3 regions of the Bacillus nitratireducens genome follow, and region 1 is predicted to be linked to each of the others. Evidence: riboswitches for the same ligand, from Rfam matches in the RefSeq annotation. Region 1 holds a riboswitch; each other region holds the start of a gene.
The links. A riboswitch is a leader RNA that binds a small molecule or an ion and turns the genes downstream of it on or off. The one in region 1 is predicted to bind S-adenosylmethionine.
Positions count from the first base shown of each region.

Region 2: another riboswitch for S-adenosylmethionine. It lies ahead of Q3V31_RS27695 (MetQ/NlpA family ABC transporter substrate-binding protein); the one in region 1 lies ahead of Q3V31_RS11305 (M20 family metallopeptidase).
Region 3: another riboswitch for S-adenosylmethionine. It lies ahead of Q3V31_RS15090 (bifunctional homocysteine S-methyltransferase/methylenetetrahydrofolate reductase); the one in region 1 lies ahead of Q3V31_RS11305 (M20 family metallopeptidase).

Region 1 covers NZ_JAUMJO010000002.1:985,027-989,846, reverse strand. The annotation lists gene Q3V31_RS11315 (sigma-54 interaction domain-containing protein) at 1-13, opposite strand, end outside; partial or broken gene Q3V31_RS11310 (IS5/IS1182 family transposase) at 226-375, shown strand; gene Q3V31_RS11305 (M20 family metallopeptidase) at 482-1,687, opposite strand; SAM riboswitch class I at 1,776-1,877, opposite strand; gene Q3V31_RS11300 (AAA domain-containing protein) at 1,953-4,262, opposite strand; gene Q3V31_RS11295 (VOC family protein) at 4,374-4,766, shown strand.
Region 2 covers NZ_JAUMJO010000012.1:15,565-20,384, reverse strand. The annotation lists gene Q3V31_RS27710 (FAD-binding oxidoreductase) at 1-199, opposite strand, end outside; gene Q3V31_RS27705 (hypothetical protein) at 317-1,081, opposite strand; gene Q3V31_RS27700 (NAD(P)-dependent alcohol dehydrogenase) at 1,238-2,146, shown strand; SAM riboswitch class I at 2,227-2,340, shown strand; gene Q3V31_RS27695 (MetQ/NlpA family ABC transporter substrate-binding protein) at 2,426-3,238, shown strand; gene Q3V31_RS27690 (methionine ABC transporter ATP-binding protein) at 3,251-4,291, shown strand; gene Q3V31_RS27685 (methionine ABC transporter permease) at 4,266-4,820, shown strand, end outside.
Region 3 covers NZ_JAUMJO010000003.1:606,154-610,973, reverse strand. The annotation lists gene metH (methionine synthase) at 1-953, opposite strand, end outside; gene Q3V31_RS15090 (bifunctional homocysteine S-methyltransferase/methylenetetrahydrofolate reductase) at 953-2,785, opposite strand; SAM riboswitch class I at 2,856-2,965, opposite strand; SAM riboswitch class I at 3,168-3,277, shown strand; gene metI (cystathionine gamma-synthase/O-acetylhomoserine thiolyase) at 3,372-4,484, shown strand; gene metC (cystathionine beta-lyase) at 4,481-4,820, shown strand, end outside.

The DNA of each region.
Region 1 (4,820 bases):
CTGTATATAACAATTTTTCACCACCGTTCAAAATAAAGAAAATTCAGTCTATTTATTAATGAATATTTTATTTGATTTTGTATAGAAATGTAAAGCATAAGTTTTCTCATATTATTTTTCTTGCACTTGATACAACAAAAAAACCTCCCATTTTCAATTTATCTCCCACCTACTCACTAGGCTGTGACCCTTCAAGTTCCTTGAGGAAGGAGTCTTATTGGCTAAATCGAGGCGAAAAATAGCGAGCTAAAGCATAGACACGGGTATGATGTGGCATCTTCCTCGGGTATGATTTGTATGCAAATACAATGGGCTATGGTCATATTCGCAGTTAATTTAAAACGAATCATGACCTTAATGAAAGAAACAAGGTAAAAAAGTATAAGAAAAAGGCGACTTTCCGTTCAAGTTTGAACGAAAAGTCGCCTTTTTGCATTGTACATATGTTTTACGAAATGAAAAACCCACTCCCTTTAACCACCTATCCCTGATTCCGCTGTTCCTCTCTAAACTCCTCCTTCACCTTCTCTAACAACCCTTCTTCCGTAATTAATCGATACGCTGTATTTGCTAGTGCTTTTGCCGATGTAATTAACGCTTTATCTCCAAGTTCTGAACGTGCTGCTTCTCTAAATTCATTCGTATGTGCAATTAAGTTATCTGGTCCGATTTTAATGTACGGATGAATTGTCGGTACGACTTGACTTACGTTTCCTGCATCCGTTGAGCCGATTCCTACTCTTTCTTTACGGTTTACATCTTCACCTAATAGTTCTAGTTCTTCGGCTACGACGTCATTAAATGTTTTTGTCACGAGCAATTCATCAATTTCATTTTGGAATTGATGAATTTTTACTTTTGTGCCTGTTGCTAACGCTGCTCCCTCTGCGATGTTTCTTACTTTTTCTGTTACTTCCGCACATCTTTTTCGCGTTGCTGCGCGGATGAAGAACCTTGCTGATGCGTAGTCTGGAATAATATTAGGTGCTTTGCCGCCTTCTGTAATGATTCCGTGAATTTTCACATCTGACGGAAGTTGTTGGCGAAGTGCATTAATACTGTTATACAGCTGGATAATCGCATCTAATGCGTTAATTCCTTCTTCTGGTGAAGCTGCTGCATGAGCTGTTTTTCCGTAAAAATGAAAATCAAGTGGATCGACCGCTAGTGATGGGCTCGTTGGAGCTGTTTTTCCGCTCGGATGAATCATAAGCGCCGCATCAATATTTTTAAATAAACCAGCCTTTACATAACTTGCTTTGGCGCTACCATTTGGCCCACCCTCTTCTGCCGGTGTTCCGAACACGACAACTTCTCCGCCGATTTCCTCAAGCGTTTCTGATAACGCGATTGCTGCTGCAACGCTAATTGTTCCAATTAAATTGTGACCACATGCATGACCAAGTCCTGGTAAAGCATCATACTCCGCTAAAAATGCGATGACCGGCCCTTGTTTTCCTGAACTTTTTCGCGCGATAAAACCTGTTTCATGTCCAGCTATATTGTGCTGTAATTGGAATCCTGCACTTCCTAGCAGCAAACTTAACGTTCTTGATGCGTAAAATTCTTGGTTACCAATCTCCGGATTCGCATGAATATTATGACTTGTTTCTATGTACTTTTCCTTACTTCTTTCTATACTCTCTTCAATTGTTTTTCTTTGTGACGTTACTCCAGTCGCTCCCATTTTTCTTCCTCCTTTTATTTTCACGTAAAAAAGCCTCTTTCTAAAAGATAGAAAGAGGCTTCTGTATATACAGTCAAAATGAGCTTCTTTCTTATCTTTCAAGTTACCTTGCTGGAATTGGCACAGTATTCATAAAGAATCCGCTGCCGAGGTGTCATAGGGCCAGTCCCTCAACCTCTCGTGATAAGAATTTTCATAAAATTATATTAAATTATTTTCATTCTAAATTCATTCCGAATAAAAGTCAAGGAATTCCTATCCGAATTTACCGAATATCTAAAAATCCTTTTAATACACCAATTGTTTCCGGTGCTTGCAGTCTTGCACATATGTACGGAAATTCCGTACTACCTTCAAACATCATTTGAGATGTGAGAGGTGCCCCTGCCCAAAAGATTTCATCATCGATTACTATAAATGGGAACGCTTTGTTTTGCCTTTGTAACTTTACATTCTTTAATGGAACTGGTCCGTCACTATATACCGTTACTTGTGCATTTGTACGCATTAACGCTTGCCATACTCGTTTATCAACTTGCCTTGTACTTGGAAGGGAAATGATAATTTTTCGTTTTGCCGCTAATATATCTTTTAATAGCCCTTTCGGCTCTTCAAGATTCATTTCCATAAACCAGCGTAAACGTTTCGAGATTTTTCGCTCCCACAATTGTCTTGATGTCGTGCGATCATACACATCTCCGTGACGTTCTATATGAGCTGTTAATTGTGATAACGCTTGTTTCCTCGAAAGATTCTTACGCATGTAGTGGCAATCTGATAATTGAATGAACTTCCCTCTCGCTCTCGTAACCGCTACATTGACGAGACGATGGTTTTTATGATCAAAGAATAACACACCAGGACGTTCTTGCGGATAACTATCAACCGTATCAAAGATCATCATATCTCTTTCAGACCCTTGAAACTTATGAACTGTTGCTGCTAAAACTGGTATGTGTTGATATTTCGTTTTCTGCAGCATTTCTCTAATACACGTTGATAAAAAGCGAGACTGTGCTCTGTAAGGTGTAACAACACCAATCGATTGAACACCATCTAACAGTCCGATTAACATCATTTGCATCGCTACTAAACCAGACATAATATTAAAACGAGAACCGGAAGCCGCGTCTTTTAACGAAAATGCTCCCATTAAGCTCGTATCAAATAAAACACTCGCCTCATTTGCGAACGGCTGCAATTGCGCAAGTTCTTTACGCTCTGAAACAGATGGATGATCGTATACTCTGTTTTTATAAATAAATGAATTCGTAAACTTCGATATATCCGCATGCATACGTCTTTGTTCCTGCAGCATAAAAAGGTTGGGATGTGCTTCTGATTTATTTACAGACTCAACAATCCCTGCGTGATAAAACATATCTTCGCCGAGCCATTTTCGAACGAGTTCATGGTTTGCCATCGCAATTGGAGGTAACTGTAAAAAATCACCACAAACGACAATACGTTTCCCAAGCGAAGCAGCTAATGCGATTTGCGGAACATAAGCCATACTTACTTCATCTACTACAACTAAATCAAATGTACGCTCATAAATAAGTGAATCAATGGCACATTTCGATAAAGTTGCGCCGATTACTTTCGCATTTTCAATGTATTCTTTTTCTACTTCTTTAATTTTCGCTTTTTGCTTTCGAAGATCACTTTCAATCTCTTGTATACGCTTCTTATCAGCAGAAGTCGCTTTATATGATAAAATCTTTTCACGAAGATCTTGGCGTGTTTCCTCTAAATAGAGTCTTTCCTCACCCCATGATCCATTCGTCGTTTCAACTAACTTCGACGTAAGTAACGTTTCATGATTTCGTATATGCTCATGTTGACTATAACCGTAACGAACGATTTCACCAGGTGTCCATTTCTTTTTCTTTTCAATTTGCTTCGTTACTTCGCTCATTAATACATCTACTGCTGCATTACTATGAGCTAACACAAGTACCGATTTTCCTTTTTGATAATGCGCCGAAATAATACGTGATAAATTGTAAGACTTCCCTGTTCCTGGTGGTCCCCACACGTACGTTGTCGGATTGTAAAATGAACGATACGCCAATTCATTTTTCGGATTTTTCATCTTCTCAATATGCTTTGGACTACTCGTCCCATCAACAAGACGCTTTATACGATTACGTTTCAGCTTATCTTTATGTGCCTCTTTCAATCGCTCTTGCAGTTGCTCTAACAATTGCCACGGTTCACTGTATAAAACGGCTTCTCGTATTTCGCCTTGTATATAATCATTTAACTTCAATTCGATTTCTAATCCATGTACGGATAATACTTCTCCCGTCGCTTCCTCACCATCGAACTCAATTCGAATTGGTGAACCTTCAGGTAAACTTACTTCCGATATAAGCTGAAATACGTATACTGTACTTTCATAATCTGTATATAAAAAACGACCGTTCATGATAGAGATTTTACTACCACCTATCGTTTTCCAATGTTTAATTTCATACGCTAATGCATAATGCCACTCTTTCATCGTTGCCGATAATGAAGGAGTTTGAGTAGGTGTATTCATCGTATAATCTCCTTCCTTCTCCCCAAACATACTTTCTCACTATACCATATAACACGCTAAAATTTGTAAGGTTTTTATCTTGCTTATTTTCTTAATTTTCAATAACATATTGCATATAATTTTCAGAAAGAAGGAATCTACATGCCAGTTAGAAGAATAGAACACGTTGGACTTATGGTTGCAAACTTAGAAACATCTATTTCATTTTATGAAGAAGTAGTTGGCTTACAGCTCATTAAACGTATGGGGCACCCGAATCCAGACTTAAAACTCGCTTTTTTAGGTGTAGAAGAATCGAAGGAAACGATACTCGAACTCATTGAAGGTTATAACTCTTCTCTTCCGGCAGAAGGAAAAGTACATCACATTTGCTTTAAAGTGGATTCATTAGAGGATGAAATCGAAAGACTAAAGAAACAAAAAGTAACCTTTCTACTAGGAGAAGAAATTGAAACATTACCAGATGGAACACGTTACATATTCTTCGCTGGCCCTGACGGAGAGTGGATTGAGTTTTTTGAAACGGAGAGATAAAGTGAAACTTTAATCAGTGGGGTTTTGTTCATCCCCCACTGATTATTAGTTGAA
Region 2 (4,820 bases), on a different contig from region 1:
CAGAAACAGTTGCATCTTGCACTAACTTTTTTAATGAACTTTCATCTTCAGCATTTTCAACACGTTTAATTTTCGTTGGAAGTAACTTCCCTACATCACTCATAATAGGATGATCCAGTTGCTCTTTGTATGTATATATAGATGTCGCGAGCAACACTGTATACGCTACAATAACAGCTGCTATCTTTCTTTTTTTCAAATGGCACTCTCCCCTTCTAACGTTCTTCCTCTTCATATTGTACCTACTTTCCTACGAAGAAGGTATTAACAAAAAGAGAGAGACCCTTTATTTTAGGTCCCTCCCTCATCAAAACTATTACTTTGCTGCTGGCAGCTGTATTGGCTCAAACTTTTCGTACGATGTATATTTTGCATTCGTAATAATGTGTGCCTTATCCTTACCATTACTACTCATAATCATATCTATCTTCGCTGATTCATATTTAAAATCTTTTGTAATGATGTATTCTGCATCCACTTCTTCTATCTTTGCATTTTGTGCTTGTAGCATTTTCTTCTGCGTTTCATCCATGCTAGTTAACATACTCTCTGTTTCTTGCCCTTTTAATATAAACGTCAGCTTATATTTATCTCCGCTTTTCTCCATCTTCATTTTATCTAAAACTACTGCTGGCACTTCTAAATTATCTACAATATCTTGAGTTGCTTTCATCCCGCTAGCATTTAATTGCTCCTCCGGTACAGATATAACTTCTCCTGTATTAGGATTTTTCACCTGACCAGCAACTTTACCATCCACCGCATACACTACAACCTCTGTACCAGAAACATTCATTTCAGAACGAGAATTCTTTTTCTTTGGCTCTAATTGCATTTTAGCCTTTAGCAGATCCATCTCTGTTCCTTCAGCTTTTATCCCTACATCATATGTCATCGTTACATGTTCTTCATTTTTAAAAGCTTCATTCGCTTTCTTGAAAACATCCTTCGCGGCTAATTCCTTCTCTTTTTGAACCGATTCTTTTTTCGGTTCATCCGTCTTTGTTGTTTTCTCATTACTACACCCTGCACCTAAAATAACTGCAAGGATCATACTAGAAGTTAAAATAAGTTTTTTCATAATTTCTCCTCCTTTCCAAAAGGATATCATCTATTTTCCTTTGAAATCTATATACTTTTTAATATTTCTATTTCACTTTATTTCTCGAATAACAACATGTTTAAAGAAATACTTAAATATGATGTAAATAAAAACAACTAAATTCAGGAGGTCATTATGAAAGCAATTATTTGCACAAAGTATGGGCCACCTAATGTTCTCAAACTTCAAGATGTAGAGAAACCTACTCCAAAAAAGAATGAAGTATTAGTTAAAATTCACGCAACAAGTGTAACAACTGGAGATTGTAGAATGCGCGGCTTTAATAGCCCCCTTTTATTTTGGATTCCTATGCGGATTATATTAGGTTTTAAAAAACCAAGAAAACCTATACTCGGCGTCGAGCTATCTGGTGAAATCGAAGAAATAGGAACAGATGTAACTCAATTTAAAAAAGGAGACCAAGTTTTCGCATTAACAGAGCTTAATGTCGGTGGTTATGCAGAATATACATGTGTGCATGAAAGCGGATTGATATCATTAAAACCTACCAATGTGACGTATGAAGAAGCTGCCATTATTCCTTTTGGCGGAACTTCAGCATTACACTTCCTGAGAAAAGGACGTATAAGAAAAGGGCAACAAGTACTTATATATGGCGCATCTGGTTCAGTAGGAACAGCTGCCGTACAACTTGCTAAATATTTTGGCGCGACCGTTACAGCTGTTTGTAGTAATTCAAACTTTGAACTCGTGCAATCTTTAGGAGCTAATCACGTAATTGATTATACGAAAGAAGATTTTACAAAGCGAGCTGAACGCTACGATATTATATTTGATGCAGTTGGAAAAATTAAAAGATCCCTTTGTCAAAAAGTATTAACGCAAAATGGAAAATATGTATCTGTTAATGGAATGATGGCAAAAGTAAGTAAAGAAGATATGATTCTACTAAAAAAATTAACTGAAACAGAAAATTTAAAACCTGTTATTGATAGAATTTATCGCTTAGAAGAAATTCCAGAAGCTCATATATATGTAGAAAAAGGGCATAAAAAAGGGAATGTTTCCATTACCTTAAAATAAAATATATTCAGAAAATACCATTGACAATTCTTTTTGTAAGATTTACTATTAGTACCATATTTAAAAACTACATACACATACTCTTATCAAGAGTGGCGGAGGGACTGGCCCGATGATGCCCGGCAACCGAGCTTATAACGTATAAGCTAAGGTGCTAATTCCTGCAGAACGATTTTCGTTTTGGAAGATAAGAGAGGAACCTATTTCGTCTATTCGGCACCTCTCTTATTTTTGAGAGGTGCTTTTTATTTTGGAACGTATATTAAGGGGGAATTATAGATGAAAAAGGTATTATTAAGTATTGTAAGTGGAGCTGTATTATTGTTAGGTGCATGTGGTGCTAATTCTGATAAAGAGGTAAAAGCATTAGATGAGAAAAAGATTACCGTTGGTGTAACAGGTGGACCGCATGAACAAATTTTTGAAAAGGTGAAAGAAGTTGCCGCAAAAGATGGTCTCGAAATTGATGTAAAGGTATTTAATGATTATGTAGCACCGAACGTATCTTTAGATGAAAAAAGCCTTGATGTAAATAGCTATCAAACTAAATCTTATTTAGACGTATTTAAAGCTGAACGTAATATGAAATTAACTGAAGTATTTTCCACAGTAACATTCCCTATGGGTGTGTATTCTAAAAGCTTAAAAGATGTAAAAGAATTAAAAGAGGGCGATGCAATCGCTGTCCCAAATGATCCAACAAATGAGCTTCGCGCTTTAAAGCTATTTGAAAAAGCAGGGGTTTTAAAAGTTGATCCAAAGGCTACAGAAAAAGCGACTGCAAAAGATGTAATTGAAAATCCAAAAAATTTAAAGATTGTTGAATTAGAGGCATCTCAATTACCAACACAGCTAAGTGAAGTAAAGGCAGCTGCAATTAATACAAACTTTGCATTAGGTGCAAAATTAAGTCCAGCGAAAGATTCTATTTTCCGTGAAGGAAAAGATTCACCATATGTGAACTGGGTCGTTGTTCGTACTGAAAATAAAGATGATGCTGTTGTAAACAAATTAAAGAAAGCTTATCAATCTAAAGAAGTAAAAGATTTCATTGAGAAAAAATTCGATGGTTCTGTTTTACCGTCTTGGTAGGAGCTGACTATAATGATTGAATTAAAAAACGTCTCCAAAGTATTTACAACAAAAAAAGGGAATGTTGAGGCCCTTAAATCAACTTCCCTTAAAGTAAAAAAGGGCGAAGTATTTGGAATCATCGGATATAGTGGCGCTGGCAAAAGTACATTAATTCGTTGTGTAAATTTATTAGAAAAACCAACGACAGGAAATATCATTGTAAATGAACAAGATTTAACAACCTTATCAACAAAAGAACTCGCAAAAGCAAGACAAAAGATCGGCATGATTTTTCAAGGATTCAATTTACTTAAAACCGTTACCGTTTATGAAAACATCGCACTACCCTTACGTCTATCTGGTCTTCCCAAAAATGAAATTGAAAAAAGGGTAGAAAAGTATTTACGTATTGTTGATCTCTTTAATAAAAAAGATGCCTATCCAAGCGAATTATCTGGTGGTCAAAAGCAACGTGTAGCGATTGCTCGCGCACTATCTCATGAGCCTGAAGTTTTATTAAGTGATGAAGCAACGAGCGCATTAGATCCAGAAACGACCGATTCTATTCTTGATTTGTTATTAAAGATCAACGAAGAAATCGGAATTACGATTTTGCTAATTACACACGAAATGAATGTCATCCAGCGTATATGTGATCGAGTTGCTGTAATGGAACATGGATCTGTCGTTGAAAGCGGGACTGTGAAGGACATTTTTACAAATCCACAACATGTAACAACGAAGAAATTTGTAAATAGCGCATTTGCAGCTAAAATTCCAGAAGAGGTACAGAAAGAACTACAAAGCACCGGGGAAATTGTAACACTTTCATTTATAGGAACCGCTTCAGGAGAACCAGCGTTAGCTGTCGCTACAAAACGTTTTCAAGTATATCCGAATATTTTATCAGGCAATATTACGCAGTTAAAACATGAGGCATATGGGAAACTGACCGTTCATATGCAAGGCGAAAAAAATGAAGTACACCGTGCCTTATCATTTTTACAAGAACAAGGGATCATCGTAGAAGGAGGTAGAACAGATTATGGGAAACAAGTCCTTTTTGGATGAGTGGGGTAACGTAATATGGGAAGCAACAATTCAAACATTTCAAATGACATCTATTTCACTACTTATCTCTATTCTTATTGCATTACCACTCGGTGTCACACTTGTTTTAACGAGACCTGGTGGACAGCGAGAAAATAAAGTTATCTATCCTATTCTTAATACAATTATTAATGTCATTCGCTCTCTTCCATTTATCATTCTATTATTCTTTATTTTACCTTTCACAAAGTTTCTAATGGGAACGTCCATTGGCGTGCAAGGTGTTATCGTACCACTTGTCGTATTTACAGCCCCTTATATTGCACGTTTAATGGAAACTGCTTTATTAGAAGTGGATCGCGGTGTCATTGAAGCATATCAAGCAATGGGAGTCTCTACTATAAAAATCATTTGGCACGTTATGGTTAAAGAAGCTCGTCCGTCTCTCGTACTTGGATTAACAATCGCAACAATTGGCTTAATCGGTGCAACAGCAATGGCTGGACTTGTAGGTGCTGGAGGCCTCGGTGATCTCGCATATCGATTCGGA
Region 3 (4,820 bases), on a different contig from region 1:
CCACTAACTCCATGCCCTTCTCGTTCATGTTGCTCACGCGGCTTAAGAGATGCTAACGCGGATTTCATTGCTCTTATATGTTCTGGTGTTGTGCCGCAACAACCACCGATAATATTAATCCATCCTTCTTCAGCAAATCGCTTCACTTTTTCAGCGAGAGAAGATGGAGATTCATGATAATGTCCATCTTCATCAGGAAGACCTGCATTTGGATAACAAGAAATATAACACTCCGATAAATCAGATAAGGAACGAATATGGTCTCTCATAAACTCTGGACCAGTCGCACAGTTTAATCCAACCGATAACGGCTTCATATGCTCTATCGATAAATAAAAGGCTTCTATCGTTTGCCCCGCTAAAGTCGTTCCCATCGGTTCAATCGTTCCAGAAATCATAATAGGAACCGTTTTATTTAGTTCATCAAAAGCTGCTTGAATTCCAATATAAGCAGCTTTCACATTACGCATATCTTGACTCGTCTCCACAAGTAATACATCAATTTCACCTTTCAATAACCCTCTCGCCTGCCTTGTATAGGCCTCAATCAGTTCCTCAAATGTAACTCCTCCTGTAACACTAATTGCTTTCGTTGTCGGCCCCATCGCACCTGCAACATATACTTCCTTCCCGCTTTCTTTAACAGCTTGCTTCGCCAATAGTGCTGCCTTTTCATTTAGTTCTTCATCTAAATGAGACAGCTCATAATCACTTAATACGATATTTGTCGCCCCAAATGTATTTGTTTCAATGATGTCAGCTCCAGCTTCAATATAAGCTTTATGAATCTTTAAAATAACATCCGGCCTTGTTTCTACTAAATATTCATTACACCCCTCGTAATCTTCTCCTCCGAAATCTTCCGCAGTTAAGTCCTCTTGTTGTATCATTGTCCCCATTGCACCATCTAATATTAAAATGTTATTTTTTAATTTTTCTTCTATACACTTCATCAATTAATACCTTCTTTCACTTCTTGCTTTTCTCTCACATATTTAACAAGATGTTCTGTAATTTCATATTTTAGAAATGGTGTAATTAGATAGATACCGTTAAAATATTTCATCGCCGCATCGATCAACTCTTGTGAAATACGAATCCCTTCCTCAATAGCTGCCTCTTTCGTTTCGTGTCCATCCATTCTCTCCCTTATTTCTTCAGGAAGGGTAATACCCGGCACCTCAAAATGGAGAAAGTCTGCATTCCGCTTACTTACTAATGGCATAATTCCAATAAAAATAGGTTGTTCCAAATGTTTTGTTGCTTCATATACTTCTTCTATTAAAGCAACATCATATATCGGCTGTGTTAAGAAATATTCAGCCCCAGCATCTATTTTTCGTTCCATTCGCTTTACCGCTGCTTTTAAATGCCTTACGTGGGGATTAAATGCGCCGCCTACAGAAAATCTTGTTGCCGGTCCAATGGATTTCCCTAAAATGGAACGTCCATCGTTCATTTCTTTAATCATTTTAATTAACTCTATAGAGGACAGATCATATACAGAAGTTGCTCCCGGAAAATCACCAACGCGCGCTGGATCACCAGTTAAAGCTAGCACTTCCTCCATCCCTAACGCCGATAAACCTAATAAATGAGATTGTAGCCCAATGACGTTATGGTCTCTACACGTTAAATGAGTCAATACCGGAATATCATGCTTCGTTAATAATGCACCCATTGCCATATTAGAAACGCGAGGCGATGCTAATGAATTATCTGCTAGAGTAATAGCGTCTGCCCCAGCTCTTTTCAGTGCTCTTGCCCCTTCAAAAAAACGCTGCGTGTCTAATGTTTTCGGTGGGTCTAGTTCCACTACAACTGTCGTTTGTTTCTTTGCTTTTTCTGCTAGAGTGACGTGAGATTTCGAACGTTTCTCGTGTGTATGAACTACTTTTGGTCTTTGAATCGTGTCCTTTTCTATTACAGGCGTAACATTTAGAGTAGCACGCTTCATACTTTCAATATGTTCTGGAGTAGTACCACAACAACCACCCAATAACCGAATACCTTGCTCAATAAATTTCAGTGTCATCGCTTCGAAATAAGCCGGACTTCCCTCATATACGTAACGTCCCTCCACATAATTCGGGAGACCTGCATTTGGATATGCTGACAAGTAGCCATTCTGCGGAATCGATATCATTTTAAAAGCTTCCGTCATATGAAGTGGTCCTAGTTGACAGTTCAATCCAACAACATTTGCACCGTAATCTATAAGCTGCTTTAATATTTCATTGACATCATTTCCATTTTGAGTCGTACCTGCTTCATGTAACGCTAATTGAGCAACAATCGGAATATTTGTTTGCTTACGCAATACTTTAACGGCATGAAGTAATTCAAATTCATCGTAAAAAGTTTCTAATAGTAATCCATCAACCTGTTCTTCTAGTAAAGCACCTGCCTGTTCAAGTAGCATAAACTCCCTTTCCATATCAGTCGTTGTAACAGCTCCAATATGTTTCATACCACCGATTGTTCCTAAAATTGCATTTCTTTCTGTAACAGATGCTTTCGCAATCTTCACTGCCGCTTTATTAATTTGAACAACTTGATTTTCTAAGCCATACATACGTAATTTCGCCTCATTTGCTCCATACGTATTTGTTTGAATCACATCTGCACCAGCAGCTACATATTGTTTATGAATCGATATAATTAAGTCTGGATCAGACAAATTCAATTCTTCAAAACTACTTTGCAAACCATGTGAATGTAATAACGTTCCAACCGCACCATCACCTATTACAATTCCTTTTGATAATAAATCTAGTAACTTCACGAATCTCCCTCATTTCTATCAATATAAAAACCCCCTCTTCACTTTGAAGAGGGGGACATAATTGTTCCGCCTCTTATTATGCAAAACATTCGTTTTGCAGGTATTAGCACCGTTTCAAACATTTCGTTTGAAGGTTGCCGGGTTTCACAGGGCCTTTCCCTCCACCGCTCTCAATAAGAGTTGTCTTTATTATTTTATTTATGTAGCTAAAAGGAAATACGTTCCCCTTTTAACAATGTTTGTTAATTTTTTATAAATTTAGCATGCACAAATATAAAAGTCAATGACACTTGCGGAAAAATAAAAATTATTTAAAATAAAGTTGCAATTCAATTAACTTTTGTTGTAAAGTTAAAAACATAATAAAAATTTCATACGAACATTCTTATCTAGAGAGGTAGAGGGACTGGCCCTATGACGCCTCAGCAACCATTAACATTTGTTAATAAGGTGCTAATTCCAGCAAATTGTGAAAGATTTGACAGATGAGAAGAAGACTCTATTCAATCCGAAAGCCTTCTTCTTAGAAGGCTTTTTTTATTTTATATTCAACTACTGGTTCAATTTAAAAAGGAGGAATTTTTACATGTCAACTATCGAAACAAAACTAGCACAAATCGGAAATCGTAGCGAAACTACAACAGGAACTGTTAATCCACCCGTTTATTTCTCAACCGCTTATCGTCACGAAGGACTTGGTAAATCTACCGGCTTTGACTATTCACGAACTGGAAATCCAACTCGTGGTCTTTTAGAACAGGCAATCGCAGACTTAGAATATGGCGAACAAGGTTATGCCTGTAGTTCAGGTATGGCAGCTGTTCTCCTCGTCCTTTCATTATTCCGTTCTGGAGATGAACTTATTGTATCCGAAGATTTATACGGGGGAACGTATCGCTTATTTTCCGAACACGAAAAAAAGTGGAATGTTCGATGTAGATACGTAAATACACAATCTATTAAACAAATTGAGCAAGCTATCACAAATGAAACGAAGGCTATTTTCATAGAAACTCCGACTAATCCATTAATGCAAGTTACTGATATTGCCGCTGTCGCAACTGTAGCGAAAAGACACGGACTACTTCTTATCGTAGATAACACATTCTACACGCCTTATATACAGCAGCCATTAACAGAAGGTGCTGACATCGTACTTCATAGTGCAACGAAATATTTAGGTGGACATAATGATGTATTAAGCGGACTTGTCGTTGCAAAAGGAAAGGAACTTTGTGAGGAAATCGCTCATTATCATAATGCCTCTGGTGCTGTCTTAAGCCCATTTGACTCATGGCTATTAATTCGTGGCATGAAAACTTTAGCGCTTCGCATGAAACAACATGAAGAAAATGCGAAAGCAATTGTTGCTTATTTAAATGATGAAGATGGTGTGACAGATGTATTTTATCCAGGAAGAGGCGGCATGATTTCGTTTCGCCTTCAAGATGAAACATGGATTAATCCATTCTTACAATCTTTATCCTTAATCACATTTGCTGAAAGTCTTGGTGGTGTAGAGAGTTTAATGACTTATCCAGCAACGCAAACGCATGCTGATATTCCAGAAGAAATCAGAACGGCAAACGGTGTATGTAATCGTCTTCTTCGATTCTCCGTCGGCATTGAAAATAGTAACGATTTAATTCAAGACTTAAAGCAAGCCATTAAACTTGTAAAAGAAGGTGTAAGAATATGAGTTATTCTATCGATACACTCCTACTACACAACCAATATAAACATGACTCGCAAACAGGAGCTGTTAACGTTCCCATTTATAACACATCAACATTTCACCAGTTTGACGTAGATACTTTTGGGAAATACGACTATAGCCGATCGGGTAATCCAACTCGTGAAGCTCTTGAAGATATCATTGCTTTATTAGAGGGCGGAACAAAAGGATTCGCATTTGCATCAGGAATTGCAGCGATTTCCACTGCATTTCTCCTTCTTTCACAAGGTGATCACGTACTCATTTCAGAAGACGTATACGGAGGCACTTATCGAATTATAACTGAAGTACTCTCTCGTT